DNA from 2 places in the Ruminococcus sporogenes genome. Region 1 is predicted to be linked to the other one. Evidence: riboswitches for the same ligand, from Rfam matches in the RefSeq annotation. Region 1 holds a riboswitch; the other holds the start of a gene.
The links. Region 1 has a riboswitch for cyclic di-GMP ahead of ACYQ0N_RS14020 (dockerin type I repeat-containing protein). Riboswitches for the same ligand answer to the same signal wherever they lie in the genome.

Region 1 (8,177 bases):
TTGAACGCCTGAACATAATTCAAGCTTACGTTATCTCTGATTTCGCAGTCGGATATTATACAGTTAGGCCCTATCAGGCAATTCTTTCCAATAACCGTGTTTCCTCTCAGATGGGTTCCCTCCATGATCTCGGTCCCCTCGCCGATCACGACGCCGCGCCCGATCACAACGCCGTCAATACAGTTGAATTCCACGCCGTTTTCAAGATGCTTTTCTATAACCGCCATTCTTGCAACCGTATTAAGCTCCAAAAGCCCCTTTCTGTCGTTGGCGCCCAGCACGACATCTGGATTTTCCGATATATAAGCGTCCACGCGTCTGCCCTTGTTAAGCGCAATGAATACGCTGTCTGTAAGATAATATTCTCCCTGAGAGTTATTTGTCGTCAGCTCTCCCAGATATTCCGTAAGATCCGCCGTTTTAAACCAGTAGGCTCCTGAATTTATTTCCTTTATTTCCTTCTGTCCGACTGTAGCGTCCTTTTCCTCGACAATAGAGGTTATGCCGTTTTCACCTCTGACTATTCTGCCGTAGCCCGTCGGATTTTCCGATACGGCGGTTATGACGGTTATGGAATTTCCGCCTCTCTCATGAGCTTCAAGAGATTTTCTGATGGTTTCGCTGTCTATGAAGGGCGCGTCGCCGCATAGAACAAGAGTATTTTTACCGCCGCTTTCCTCCATAAACGGCACAGCCTGCATAACGGCATGACCTGTTCCGAGCCTTTCCTCCTGCAATACAGTTTCATAACGTCCGTTAAGATATTCGTCTATCATTTCAGACATAAATCCCTTGACAATACAAAGCTTTTCTATACCCGCGCCCTCGCAGGCTCCTATAACCCATTCAAGCATAGGCTCGCCCAAAACCTTGAACATAGGCTTGGGAATCTCCGCTTTCATTCTTTTTCCCTGACCTCCGGCCAGTATAACAGCGTTATTCATAACTAAATTTCCTCTTTTCCTTGAAATCAAACTGTAAATTGATCTATAAAATTATTACCCGCTCTTTTAAAACGGATCGTCTTTTAAACGTCACATATTCAGAGTCTTCGTATACCGTATTAATATATTATGACAATAAAATGAAAATTTTTCAAGGGATTTTTCAAAAAAGTTGATAAATATAAAAAATTTGTGAATATTGCTACAAAATAAGTATTGAGATTTTTTTCAAAAATATATGGAATTTTTTTCGTATATATGGTATAATATTAATTAACCGGACCAAAAAGGATTTTTCTGCCCTTTTCCGGTCTTTAGTAAAAAAATATCTGGAGGTATAAAACCAATGGCAAAGAAATATTGCTACCTTTTCTCTGAAGGTAACGCAAGCATGAGAGAACTCCTCGGCGGCAAGGGCGCAAACCTTGCTGAAATGACAGGCATGGGTCTTCCCGTTCCTCAGGGCTTCACTATTTCAACCGAAGCCTGCACACAATACTATGAGGACGGCCGTCAGATCAACCCTGACATCATGGCTGAAATCAACGAATACATCGGCAAGATGGAGGAAATCACCGGAAAGAAGTTCGGCGATCACGAAAATCCTCTTCTCGTTTCCGTTCGTTCAGGCGCAAGAGCTTCAATGCCCGGCATGATGGACACCATTCTAAACCTTGGTCTTAACGAAGAGGTTGTAGAGGTTATCGCTGAAAAGTCAAATAATCCGAGATGGGCATGGGACTGCTACAGAAGATTTATTCAGATGTATTCCGACGTAGTTATGGAAGTCGGCAAGAAATATTTCGAAGAGCTTATTGACGAAATGAAGGCTAAGAAGGGCGTTACTCAGGACGTTGACCTGACTGCTGACGACCTCAAGGAGCTTGCTGGTCAGTTCAAGGCCGAATATAAGGAAAAGATTGGTTCAGACTTCCCTTCAGATCCTAAGGAACAGCTTATGGGAGCAGTTAAGGCTGTATTCCGTTCATGGGACAATCCGAGAGCTAACGTTTACAGAAGAGATAACGATATTCCTTATTCATGGGGTACCGCTGTCAACGTTCAGTCAATGGCTTTCGGAAACATGGGCGACGACTGCGGTACAGGCGTTGCGTTTACCCGTGATCCTGCAACAGGCGAAAAGAAGCTTATGGGCGAATTCCTTACAAACGCACAGGGCGAGGACGTTGTTGCCGGCGTAAGAACGCCTATGCCGATCGCGCAGATGGCTGAAAAATTCCCGGCTGCGTTTGAAAAATTTCAGAACGTATGCAAGACTCTTGAAGATCACTACAGAGATATGCAGGATATGGAATTTACAGTTGAACACGGCGAACTCTTTATGCTTCAGACAAGAAACGGCAAGAGAACGGCTCAGGCTGCTCTGAAGATTGCCTGCGACCTCGTTGACGAAGGTATGAGAACTGAAGAAGAAGCGGTAGCTATGATCGACCCAAGAAACCTTGACACTCTGCTTCACCCTCAGTTTGACGCAAAGGCGCTTAAGGCTGCCGCTCCTGTCGGCAAAGGCCTGGGCGCGTCTCCCGGAGCTGCCTGCGGTAAAATCGTGTTTACAGCCGACGACGCTGTTGCATGGGCTGAAAAGGGCGAAAAGGTTGTTCTGGTTCGTCTTGAAACCTCGCCTGAAGACATCACAGGCATGAAGTCCGCTCAGGGTATCCTCACGGTAAGAGGCGGTATGACATCTCACGCTGCCGTTGTTGCCCGCGGTATGGGTACATGCTGCGTTTCAGGCTGCGGCGATATCAAGATGGACGAAGCAAACAAGAAGTTTGAACTCGCAGGAAAGACATATCATGAAGGCGACTTCATCTCAATCGACGGTTCAACAGGCAACATCTACGACGGAATTATTCCTACGGTAGACGCTACCATTGCCGGTGAATTCGGAAGAATCATGGCTTGGGCTGATAAATACAGAGCTCTCAAGGTAAGAACAAACGCGGACACTCCTGCCGACGCTAAAAAGGCAAGAGAGCTTGGAGCTGAAGGTATCGGTCTGTGCCGTACAGAGCACATGTTCTTTGAGCCGGACAGAATCGGCGCTTTCCGTGAAATGATCTGCTCCGATACTGTTGAAGAAAGAGAAGCCGCTCTTGCTAAGATCGAGCCTATGCAGCAGGCCGACTTTGAAGCCCTTTATGAAGCGCTTGAAGGCTGCCCTGTTACAATCAGATTCCTGGATCCTCCGCTTCACGAATTCGTTCCTACAGAAGAAGCTGACATTGAAGCTCTTGCTAAGGCTCAGGGCAAGTCAGTTGAAACAATAAAGAATATCATAGCTTCGCTTCACGAATTCAATCCAATGATGGGTCACAGAGGCTGCCGTCTTGCCGTAACATATCCCGAAATCGCAGTAATGCAGACAAAGGCTGTTATAAAGGCTGCTATCGCAGTTTCAAAGAGACACCCCGATTGGACAATCGTTCCTGAAATCATGATCCCGCTGATCGGAGACATCAAGGAGCTTAAATACGTTAAGAAGTTTGTTGTTGAAACAGCAGACGCAGTAATAAAGGAAGCCGGCGCAGACCTCAAGTATGAGGTGGGTACAATGATCGAGATTCCAAGAGCTGCGCTGACAGCCGATGAAATCGCCAAGGAAGCTGAATTCTTCTGCTTCGGCACAAACGATCTTACTCAGATGACATTCGGATTCTCAAGAGACGACGCAGGCAAGTTCCTCGACGCTTACTACGACGCTAAGATTTTCGAGAACGATCCGTTCGCTAAGCTCGACCAGACAGGTGTAGGCAAGCTTATGGATATGGCTGTTAAGCTCGGTAAGGAAGTTCGTCCTGAAATGCACATCGGCATATGCGGCGAGCACGGCGGAGATCCTTCATCAGTTGAATTCTGCCACAAGCTTGGTCTGACATACGTTTCCTGCTCGCCTTTCCGCGTTCCGATCGCAAGACTTGCCGCTGCACAGGCTGCTATTGCAAGCAAGTAATCTTTGTATTTTTAATAATCATGTTTAACAAAAGCCTTTGCTTTCGTTAAACACAAAAAGCCCCGTTCAGACGTTTAAAAGTCTGATACGGGACTTTTATTTATAAATTGAAACAAAATAAAAAGACGAGGAATTCGGCTATTCTGACAGGTCTATGAATTCTTGAAAATTCACCGGCTATAAAGTCAGGTATTCTATATGCTGACAGCCCTTTGCCCCTGTAAAACCACGAAAAGACCTGAACGTATCGTTTAATCTGATTGTGATTCAATTATTGACATATTAAAACCGGCGCCTGAATAAAATCAGGCGCCGGTTTGTATAAATAAAGAAGAAGGAAATCTATGTTAAAGACTCTCGTATTAGCTTAACCAAAATATCTCTTTAAAAGACCTGCAAACGCACAGCCGTGACGAGCCTCGTCCTTAGCCATTTCATGTACCGTATCATGGATTGCGTCAAGATTAAGCTCCTTAGCTCTTGAAGCCAACTTTTTCTTGCCCTCACACGCGCCGTTTTCAGCCATAACTCTAAGCTCAAGATTTTTCTTTGTGGAATCTGTTACTACTTCGCCGAGAAGCTCAGCAAATTTAGCCGCATGCTCTGCTTCCTCATAAGCTGCCTTTTCATAGTAAAGACCAATTTCAGGATAGCCTTCTCTGTGCGCTACTCTTGCCATAGCAAGATACATGCCAACCTCGGAACATTCGCCGTTGAAATTCTCCTTAAGACCTTCTATTATTTCAGGATCAACGCCCTTTGCAACGCCTACAACATGCTGATCAGCCCATGCAAGACCCGCTGTTTCCTTAACCTCATTAAACTTCGAAGCCGGCGCCTTGCACTGTGGACATGACTCCGGAGCAGCTTCTCCCTCATATACATAACCGCAAACTGAACAAATAAACTTCTTCATTCTAAAATCCTCCAAATATATTATGTTTTAAATCAAAATCGAACCGAAAAGAATAATGTCTCTTAAGTTCTGAATTTATTATAATACATCAAAATTCAGTTGTCAAGCCATTTTTATAAAAATTCACAAACTTTTCACAATCAAGCTGTTCAATATGCAATAACAGGTGATAATGGTTATCACTTAGAAATAAAAAAAGAAAGACGCGCCAGCGTCCTTCTTTGAAATTACAAATAACTCACTTGGAAATAATTTCACCCCAAGCATTTTCCTTATCTGCTGACATATTGTATCTGCATATACTGATAGCGTCATACAAATCAGTAGATTGGTCCTCATTAACGTTAGCAAAAAATTCTTGCTTTTTGTTAAGATTTTCCATACTCATCATTTTCTTTGTAACCATAATCGCATCATAAAGATCAACATTGCCGTCGCCGTTTACATCGCCTCTTAAAGCGACTTCAGCATTGGTATTGCCTTTTTCTTCAATATAAACCATGTGCCTGGTTACAGGCTTTGCAGCCTCTAAAACCGTAATAGCGCTGTCGTTGATTTCAACATTGTCAAATTCGCCGATATTGCCATTACACAGATTGCCGATTCTGGAAACCCTTACATCATAAACTGTTCCTTCTTCAGCGTTTTCCGGAACTTCGAAAGTTAAAGTAGACATTACCTTACCGTCTTGAAAATGCGTACCGGTAAAATTTACTAAGGTAACAACATTATCAACTACGCAAGAAGTAACAACGCCTTCTATTCTTTCAAGCTTAAGTTCACTGTCGAATTCAATGTCAAGGTTATAGCCTGCGCATCTGTTTCCCGACTCAAGAGTTAAGTCAACGGTAACATATTTACCTGCAACCGCAACTGAATCGGATAAATTGATTACTGCGCTGGTTTCTTCCGCGGATAGACTCATCGTTCCGCAAGAAACAGCCATAGCGGCCGTTGCTAATAATGCGGACAATCTTTTAAATGTTTTTTTCATAATTACCCTTCTTTCAAAAAATCAAGGGCAATCTTACTGTTTGGGACGTATGACTTTTGATTACGATAACTGTTTTTAATCAGTTATCAAAAAACAATAATCATAAATTATTGTGCAACTGGCAATCATACCGTTTCAAATGAGAAACGGGTTAGACCCTTAGCTTTGCGTCCTTACTTTTCAATAAGTTTGCCAAAATATTTTTTCTCACTCTTCTTGCTTGCAATTTAGAATCGCTTAATAGCATCAATGCTTTCGCTTTTTCTATGTTCTAAGTATACCATGATTTTCCTTGGAAGTCAACTAATTTCGGCGTTTTCTCTATTTTGATAAAATAATTGTTAGCAGCCTTGTGCAGATTGTATAGTACATTGGCAGAAATATACTAAAACAACCTTTTTATTGACAAAATAGGATAATCATGTTCATATGGCTTTATTATTTCCGGGTGTTTTCCGGCATATTCATAAATAGTTTTTTCCAGTCCCCGGGAAAGAAAATCCATAAGCTGTGACAGAGGACGGCTGTAAATCTCAGGACACACAGGCGAAATCGTTATAGCAAGCAGTCCTTCATCAACGGACATAATTCTGAACGGCCATATAAAGCAGTCAAAGGGCTTATCAACGCCCAGCATACAGCCCTTTTCAGGATCAAGTGCGGGACAATAAAACAATTCGCCGTCAGGAAGATTTCCGGCGTCTACCACAAAGCCGCCGTCCTTTTCAATGAATCCTACGTTCGGTCTGAGTTCGGCAAGCCTTCGCCTGGTTTTTTCATTCATAACCGGCATTTCCCAAAGATCTGTATTGTCAAATCCGCAGCATATTTTGCAGGACGCGCATATTTTATTTTCCAGTAAACCCTTAAGCATTTTTAATTCTCCCTTACTGCTCCGAAACAATTCTGCTCAGCGCTTCAATATCCTTTATGTCGTAATATCCGTCTCCGTTTATATCCGCAAGATAAACTCTCTCAGAAGGGAATTCTCCCCTGCCCTCAAAAACAAACCTGTTCAGCAGGACAAGATCAAAAATATCCCTCACGCCGTCTCCGTTGAGATCTCCGGGCAGCTCGTACATATCCGGCTCGCTGACTGTTATTTCAAAGCTCTGATAAAAGCCGTTATAGCCGATAGTTATTGTCTGAACCCCCTCCACCTGCGGATTATACCCGTCGAAGGAATAGGCGGTTATCTGATTTTTACTATTATTATCAAAATAAGCGTAAACTATCATTCCGCTCAAATCAAGCTGCTGACCGATAACATACTCTGTTTTATCCGGCAGTCTTGTTATTTTAAGTTCCGTCATCTGCTTTTCGCTCACCGTCACCATAAAATAGTCTTTAAATCCATTATACTCCACCTCTATAGTTTTTGTTCCGGCGCTGCTGTCGAAACCGTTTATATTATAATCCGATATTTCCTCCATAACGTTATTGTCGTAAACTGCATTTATCCTTAAACCGGTAACGTCAAGTCTTTCGCCCTGCTTATACATGGTTTTTTCAGGCGCGCTGACAACTTCGATGCCTATTAGACTTTTCTCCGCTACCCTGACTTTAAATGACGCGGTTTTTTCCATATATGAAACGATTACGGTATGTTCTCCGGCAATCGGCTCAAATCCCGACACAGTAAAATCCGTTACAATTTTCTCGCTTCCGTCGCCGTACTTCGCCGTTACCTCAATACCCTCCAGCGAAAGCTTTTCTCCCTCCTTATATTCTTTCTTCGCCGGCTCGGAGGTTATCGCTATGCTTTCCAGGACAGCGGATTCAAATTCTTCTCCGCTGATACGTTCCGCAAATGTCAGAGCCACCCATCCTTCTTTATTATTATACTTTGTTTTGCCCCAGATATGCTCGTCAGCCTCAACCGTCTGCGATACGCTGAATTCGGTCCTGTTATCCAGAACCTCCAGCGACTTATAGCTAAGGCCCGGCCCCTCCCTGAGATTTAGACCGTTATCCGATGTCACCCTCCATTTTTCGGTTTTACCGCTGCCGTTCCCGCTTTCGCCGTATTCAAGCGGCCCCCCGACTATATATCTTGAATAATCAAGTATGCACCAGCTCTCCCTGCCGTCGGCAAAGATTTTTCCCCAGAGACTTCCATCGTTCGTTTTTTTCTCCGTCACCTCGTAAATGGTGTTCATGGGCAGAAAACCTGTTTTTGACGACGACGAATCCGCAGACTCGCGCAGATTTATACCGCTTTCCGTATTCACTCTCCATACCTCGGATTTATTTTCCGTTCTGTCGGAAAGGAAAAGCTTTGTTTCGTCCTCTCTGCGGTTTACAAGCCCCTGCAAAACGCTTCCTCCGGCTACGCGCCATTCTCCGAAC
Region 2 (8,177 bases), on a different contig from region 1:
GGGGATATTAAAAAGAACGAATCAGGAGATTCAAATCCTCCCGCTGCAAGGAAATCTAAGCAGGGTTCCGCCAAAGCGGAGGATACAAAGAAGAAGAAAAAAAAGGAGCTTAAATTTCTTGATAATTACTGTACGAATTTAAGCAAAAAGGCTGAGGACGGGGAGCTTGACAATATTGTCGGACGAGATAAGGAAATTGCAAGAGTTATTCAGATTCTTTCCCGCCGTCAGAAAAATAATCCATGCCTTATAGGTGAACCGGGCGTCGGAAAAACGGCTATTGCCGAAGGTATTGCTCAGAAGATTGCCGAAGGAAACGTTCCGTTTAACCTTGCCGATAAGAAAATATACCTTCTGGATCTGACCGCGCTTGTTGCCGGAACACAGTTCAGGGGGCAGTTTGAGAGCAGAGTAAAGGGCCTTGTAAACGAAGTGAAATCCGAGGGCAACATTATACTGTTTATTGACGAGGTTCATAATCTCATAGGAACGGGCGATTCGGAGGGATCTATGAATGCCGCTAATATATTAAAGCCGGCTTTATCTCGCGGAGAGGTTCAGGTTATAGGAGCTACGACCTTCAGCGAGTATCGGAAATATATTGAAAAGGACAGCGCTCTTGAAAGACGATTCCAGCCTGTGACCGTTAACGAGCCTACAATAGAAGAAACTGTCGAGGTCTTAAAGGGTATAAAAAAATACTACGAGGCTTATCATAGGGTAAAAATAAACGACGAGCTGATAAGGGAATGCGCCGTGTTATCTGAAAGATATATACAGGATAGGTTTCTGCCGGACAAGGCTATAGATCTGCTTGACGAAGCCTGTGCATGCACATGTATCAGAACTCCGGAGCTTGCTGAATATGATGAAAAAACTAAGAAGCTTAAGGTTCTTGAGGATATGGAAAAATCCATAGAGGAGCAGAGTGAGCCTAATTATGAAGCTCTTGCAGAGGTCAAGGGAGACATTATCAGAGTGAAAAATGAATTAAGCGAGCTGGAAAAGGTTGTATCTGCTGTTCAGGTGAGTGAAAACGATATTGCCAAGGTTATTGAACTGTGGACGGGTATACCTTCTAATAAGATTGCTGAAACCGAATTTTCCAAAATGTTACGCCTTGAAGAAAAACTTAAAGAACACATTGTAGGACAGGACGAGGCGGTGCACCTGCTGTCAGAATCAATAAAGCGTACAAGAGTTCAGCTTTCCAAGCGCAGACGTCCGGCTTCGTTTATTTTTGTCGGCCCTACCGGCGTAGGAAAGACAGAGCTTGTAAAAGCGCTTTCTACAGAGATGTTTGATTCGACCGAGCCGTTGATTCGTCTTGACATGACAGAATATATGGAAAAGCATTCTGTAGCCAGAATGATCGGATCACCTCCGGGATATGTTGGCTACGACGAGGCAGGACAGCTTACTGAAAAGGTTCGCAGACATCCTTATTCCGTCGTGTTATTTGACGAAATAGAAAAGGCTCATCCTGATATAATGAATATCCTGCTTCAGATACTTGATGAAGGAAAGATAAACGACGCGCAGGGAAGAACAGTTAATTTTGAGAATACAATTATAGCTATGACGTCAAATGCAGGTTCAACCGATAAATCAACCGGAGTCGGATTTAATAAATCTGCGGAGGATATATCAAAGGAGAAGGCGATGAAATCGCTGAGAGAATTTTTACGACCGGAATTTCTGAGCCGTATTGACGAGGTTATAGTATTCAAGCCGCTTGTCAAGGAGGATTTTGAAAGAATTGCGGCGCTGATGCTGGACGAAATGAAAGAACCTCTTTCTGAAAAGGGTATTATTCTTAAATACGATAACGACGCTCTTAAGGCTGTTGCTGAAAAATCGTTTGGAAAGGTTTACGGTGCGAGAGATATTCGCAGGGTAATAAGAAAGGAAATAGAGGAGAAAATCGCCGACATAATTATTGACAGAAACGGTAAGGTTGCGGGAATAGGAATCACGTCTGAAAACGGAGAAATCAAGGTTGATTATATGTGATTTCCTTTTAAACGGAAAAAATCACATAATTTCATGCTTATTGTCTTGATTTTTTATTGAAAATGATGTATAATAAGATAACTGATTAACTTGGACGGGAGAAAAAATATGGTAAGTAACATTATAGAGGAAGTAAAAAAAGGCCTTACCGGCGATCCTCTGAAGGATATACAGTATCTTCAGGAGCAGGCTGCTAAATATAAGGATAGTCCTGATTCGGCGGAAATTTTGAAAATATTGAGCGATATGTCCTTTGAGCTGCTGCCTGACGAAAGTAAAGCACATCTCAAAAACGCAATGTTTATAGGGGAAAAGCGCATTGATCAGGTTTATAATGAAATTAACGGTCTTGTGAAGGATAATAAGCTTGAAGACGCTGAAAAGCTTTTTTCGGAGATTGAAAAAAAGGCGGATAAATATTTCAGTGAAACTGAGGCAAGCAAAAAGTTTTCGTTCAGAAACAGGCTTGACGAATATATTTATACTCATATATACAAACCGAATAAAAAGTATGAGAGAACTCCTTTTGACTTCTGTCAGTATTTTTCATCATATGGTTATCTGCTTGTTGAGCAGCATAAGCCTCAGGAGGCGGTTGATAAGCTTGAAAAGGCTATAAGGTATAATCCTGTTAATGTTGAACCGAGATTTGAGCTTGCGGAGGCTTTTAAGCTCATGCATGAGCCGCAGCAGCTTTTTGCCTGTGTTAGGGATACGCTTGAAATTTCTACTACGCCTTATCATATTGCTCGCTGTTATACGAATTTAGGATATTATTGTATTGAAATCAAGGATTATGACAGCGCAGTATGTTTTTATTATGAAAGCTTAATATATGCTCAGAATGAAGCTGTAAACGGAGAGCTGCAGCATATAAGAGCGATAACCGGGAAACAGGTTGTTCCTCCTACAAGAGAAGAAGTTCTTTCGGCGTTCGAAAAATATAAGATAAGGAACGGTCCGAATCCTGAGGTAGTTAACATCGCATACTCTTTGGGAAGCTATTGTATGGAGCATAATGCGCCTCCGCAGGAAACGCTGTTTTATATGCAGATCGTATATAACCTTACAAACAGTAACGAGGTCAAGGAAATTATAGAAAAATTAAACGCGCAGTTGGCTGCTCAAAGAGCCAGAAATAATTAAATTAAAAGGGACATGCTCAAAAAACATGTCCCTTATTTTAAAAGCTGTTCTCTCATAAACTGTAGAAGCTTTTTTTCACGTCTTGAAACCTGTACCTGAGTCATGGAGAGTTTTTTGGCGGTAGCGGATTGTGTGCAGCCCTTATAATATCTCATATAAATAAGCTCTCTGTCTTTTTCCTCCATAAGCTCTAAAATCTGACGAAGAGCAAGCATATCGCCGATTTCTGTGTCAGGCGCAGGTACGGCTATATCTATCTGACTTCCGCTTTCATCTGAGTTATCAGTGAGAGAAACCGGCGGAAGACTTACAGATAATGCTTCTGCAATTGTGCATTCGTCTGCGTCAAGCTGACTGCTTAGCTCGCTTAGCGTAGGCTCTCTTCCCAATTTTTTGGACATTTCTTCTCTGGCTCTTACTGTTTTAAGCGAAAGCTCCTTTAAACTCCGGCTTACTTTAACTGTGCCGCCGTCTCTGAATAGTCTTTTTATTTCGCCGAGTATTACAGGTACTGCATAGGTTGAAAATTTTACGCCTCTTTCGCTGTCGAAGGCTTCAACCGCCTTTAAAAGACCTATACAGCCTGCGGAATAAAGATCGTCGTATTCAATACCACGGCCTCTGAAACGGTTTGCGCACAGGTGAACAAGACCGAGGTTTTCTTCGGCAATGGGTTTATTCATTTTTAACTCCAAGCTTTTTTCTCATAGTTATTACAGTGCCTTTGCCAACTGTACTGCGAACGGTCAGCTTATCCATAAAGCTTTCCATAACAGCAAAGCCTAATCCGGCTCTTTCTTCAAACGGAGCGGTTGTGTAAAGAGGTTCCATAGCCTTTTTTATGTCCGGAATGCCGCAGCCTTTATCTTTGATTCTTATGTAAAGTTCATTATCGGAGAGTATTTTTCCGGTAATTTCAATAATTCCTTCAGTGTCCCTGTAAGCATGTACTATACAGTTGGTTACCGCTTCTGAAACGGCGGTCCGTATGTCCGCTATATCCTCAATCCCCGGATCCATAAGCGCTGCAAAGGCGCAGACCGCCGTTCTTGCAAAACCTTCATTCTGGGATTTGCTGACAAAACTTATTTTCATTTCATTTTCAGTATTCATTTTTATTTATATTCCCTCCTGTCCGCTGCTGATTGACGCTAAGCGGTCGATTCCTGAAAGGCGCATTACCTTTCTTATATGATTGGGCGGATTTCTGACGGTAACTTTACCGTTAAGCTCCTGCATAAGCTTATATCTTCCCATAACCAGTCCGATTCCTGAGCTGTCCATAAATCCTACGTCGGAGAAGTCGAGTATAAGTTCCTGAGGCTGATTTTCTCTGAGAGCAAAGTCTATTTCCATTCTGAGATTTTTGGCGTTGTGATGATCTATTTCACCGGACAATACGGCAACCGTCCTGCTTTCTTCTTCGATTATTTTTACAGACATTTTTATCCTCCCTAAAGAAATTTTTAGATTCGGTTATATTTTTCCTGTTGGTAAAATATTATTTTTATATACAGTGTATTTATTTTTCTAATAACAGTTTAATATATTTTATGTGAGCTTTTTTGTCAGATTCAGTTGCCTGAAGAAATTAATTTTTATGTTCTGAAAACGTTTAATAATTATGTTAATGGGATATACATAATTAAATAGTATAAACAATTATAAATTGCTCTATCCTTAACAGTTTTGTTGATAATTATTTGTATGAAAGGTAGAAAATGAAAAAAACAGTTGACTATTAAACGTTTTAGTGTTATCATATAAACATAAGGAAGATCTTTCCGATTTAAAATTTAATATTTGGCAAACTTATTGAAAAGTAAGGACGCAAAGCTAAGGGTCTAAGCCGTCTAAAAACGGTATGACAGCCGGTTGCTAACACTTGTAGTTTACATTTGTTATTTTAATTGAGTTTATAGCTGCGTCTTTTTGCATGAAAAGACGCAGCTTTTTATTTTATTAAAATAACGAGTGTATCCGGCCGTAATATGAAGGAGTGTTATTTTATTTATGAAAACAGTGGTAAATTCTAAAAGGATAGTTGCAGTTTTATCTGCTTTAGTAATGATATTAATGATTTTTTCTAATGCTTCAGCAGAAACTTATACTTACCGAACGCTGACATATTTAGCGGGAGATGTAGACAATCTTGTAGGAGCGTCTGAGGTAAGCTTTCAGAAAATAATAAATACAACCTTTGACGCGGCTGCGTCGTCAAGGTTTTCAAGAAACGGTTATCATCTTAAATCATGGTATGTACCGTCAACAGGGGAGACGGTAGGAACCGGCTCGCAATATACTATGCCTGATCACGACATTACCTTTGTGGCAAACTGGGTTCCGGAAACATATAAAATTACTTTTACAGGTAAAGGCGGAAAAACCGATGAGGGAAGCGCTAATATTTATATTGACGCCGAATACGGAACGACTATGATTCTTCCTGAAAATCCTTTTACTTACAGCGGTTATCAGTTTAAAGGCTGGCAATATGACGGAGTAACTTATAACGCCGGAGATGAATTTGAAATACCTGCGATACTTTCCGGAGCAAAAATTGTAATTTCCGCAGTATGGTCAAAGTCCTCAAATATAGTAACCACAGCGCCTGTAACAACAGTGACAACTCAGACGACAACAGTTATAACCTCTGCTGAAACTGAAGCTACGGCTTCTGCGCCGATAATTACGTCGACAGCTACGGATGTTTCAGTAACTGAAAGTTTGCCGGTTTCTTCAGAAACTGCAACTGTTACTGATGTAAATAGTACAGGCAGTACATTAATTAAAAAATATGAGCTGAATGCGGAGCTTGATTTTAATGACAGTGATAAAAAAATGTATTATATCCAGATGGATGAAATTGCAGAAGAGGGAACGATTGAAAAGCTTGAAATCAATTTATCGTCTAAAAACGGCAATATAAATAATTTCATTGCGGGTATCGGTACTGTGGTAGACGGATCGTGGTATCAGATAGATTATAATGAAAATATTCAGTCGCAGAATTATACTATAAATTTTGCGGATCCTGATATATGCGGTAAAATTAACGGCGGCAGCATACAGGTTGGATATTGGTGGGGCAATACCGCTCCTCTTTATATTGATTCATTAACAGTCACATATAAAACAGAGTCAGCGGTTACAACAGCTCCTCCGGTAACGACAATGTCTGAAGCGGCTTCGGATGAAAATATAGTATCAACCGCAGAGACAACGACGTCTTGTATTGAAACGACAACAGTTGCAGAGAATTTGATTACAGTTACTACATCTTTAATGACTTCTGAACCTGTGACGACGGTTACGACCGCTGAACAAACTACTACGGTCACAACTCTTAAGAACTCTCAATATTCTAAAATTGTTTCTTTTAATACAGAAATAGAAAATAACAGTACGATTACTATAAACGCCGGCGATCTGCTTTCTGTTAATCAGATAGTTGAAAGTATTCAATTGAATTTTACGTCGGACGGACGTAAAATAAATAACTATACAATTAGTGTTGGTATATCGAGGAATGACAATGGATGGGAACAAATTGATTTTCAAGATAACTGCGATTGCAGCCAATTAATTATAGGCGTTGAAATATCTGAAGAAATTCAGAAAATGATAACTGAGGACGGCTGTTTTAATATCAGCTATTGGTGGGGCGATAACGAAAATTTAGTTCTTGAATCCGTTAGAGTTAATTATAGAATTGACAGCGGCGACTATAATAAGGACGGAAAAGTAACGCTTGAAGACGCCGAAGCGCTGAGAAAATATATGGTAGGTATTAAAACATCAGGATTTGAAATAGATAATCAATCGGCAGATTTAAATGGCGACGGGAAAGTTAATGTATTTGATTATATGTATCTTGCAAGATTATTAGCTTAAATAAGCTATCGTCTTAATCTCCTTTCATAAAAAAAATATCCGTATCATAAGATACGGATATTTTTTTTATGAATTGATTATTTCTTCGATTTTAATTAGCTCGTCTGAGGTGAACGAAGTTTTGAAAGCGGATTCAGCATTTTCTGCAATCTGTTCAGGCCGGCTTGCTCCTATAAGAACTGTTGTAATCTTTCCGTCACGAAGAACCCATGAAAGAGCCATCTGGGAAAGTTTTTGTCCTCTTGACGAAGCTATTTCATTGAGCTTATGCAGCTTATCAATAGTTTTTTTGTCCGGAGTATTATTCATCCAAGGACGTTTTGATGCCGCTAAAGAGGAACCGATATATTTATCGGTAAGCAAGCCCTGTGCCAGAGGTGAGAATACTGCAAGACCAAGACCGTTTTCATCAGCGTAATTTTTAAGACCGTCAGTTTCTATCCATCTGTTAAACATAGAATATGAAGGTTGATTTATAATGAATGGGGTTTTAAGCTCGTTGAATATTTTCTGTATTTCAGCAGTCTGAACAGAGTTATAATTTGATATGCCTACATACATTGCTTTTCCCTGCCTTACAGCATGATCCAACGCCAGAGCAGTTTCCTCAAGAGGCGTTTCGGGATCAAAGACATGGTGATAGAATATATCGACATAATCAAGTCCCATTCTTTTAAGCGACTGATCTAATGAGGAAATAAGATATTTTCTTGAACCGTGTTTAGCGCCGTAGGGGCCGGGCCACATATCGTATCCGGCTTTAGTTGAAATACAGAGTTCATCACGATATACTTTTAAGTCTCTTTTTAATATCTTGCCGAAGTTCTCTTCCGCTGATCCGTTATACGGATTACCGTAATTATTTGCGAGATCAAAATGATTGATTCCAAGATTAAATGCCGTGCGGCACATATTTTCCATATTTTCAAAATTATCGCTGTAGCTGAAGTTCTGCCAAAGACCTAATGAAACAGAAGGCAGCTTCAAGCCCCACTTTCCTACTTTATTATATGGCATTTTATCATATCTCTTATCATCTGCAACAAACATAAAAATTCTCCTTAAATATAAATTATGCCGAAAAGATTATTATTTTCGGCTATTTTCATATTATCACAATTTTT

Region 2: it holds a riboswitch for cyclic di-GMP, as region 1 does, so the genes downstream of both, ACYQ0N_RS02135 (DUF5620 domain-containing protein) here and ACYQ0N_RS14020 (dockerin type I repeat-containing protein) in region 1, are expected to answer to the same signal.

Annotation. Positions count from the first base shown of each region.
Region 1 covers NZ_BAAHOA010000004.1:237,965-246,141, forward strand. Annotated here, with positions in the region: gene glmU (bifunctional UDP-N-acetylglucosamine diphosphorylase/glucosamine-1-phosphate N-acetyltransferase GlmU) at 1-944, opposite strand, end outside; gene ppdK (pyruvate, phosphate dikinase) at 1,291-3,918, shown strand; gene ACYQ0N_RS14015 (NADH peroxidase) at 4,286-4,834, opposite strand; gene ACYQ0N_RS14020 (dockerin type I repeat-containing protein) at 5,073-5,828, opposite strand; cyclic di-GMP riboswitch class I at 5,939-6,032, opposite strand; gene ACYQ0N_RS14025 (hypothetical protein) at 6,214-6,702, opposite strand; gene ACYQ0N_RS14030 (bacterial Ig-like domain-containing protein) at 6,716-8,177, opposite strand, start outside.
Region 2 covers NZ_BAAHOA010000001.1:416,426-424,602, forward strand. Annotated here, with positions in the region: gene ACYQ0N_RS02110 (ATP-dependent Clp protease ATP-binding subunit) at 1-2,013, shown strand, start outside; gene ACYQ0N_RS02115 (tetratricopeptide repeat protein) at 2,122-3,159, shown strand; gene ACYQ0N_RS02120 (sigma-70 family RNA polymerase sigma factor) at 3,192-3,842, opposite strand; gene spoIIAB (anti-sigma F factor) at 3,835-4,272, opposite strand; gene ACYQ0N_RS02130 (STAS domain-containing protein) at 4,279-4,602, opposite strand; cyclic di-GMP riboswitch class I at 4,955-5,042, shown strand; gene ACYQ0N_RS02135 (DUF5620 domain-containing protein) at 5,173-7,053, shown strand; gene ACYQ0N_RS02140 (aldo/keto reductase) at 7,120-8,103, opposite strand.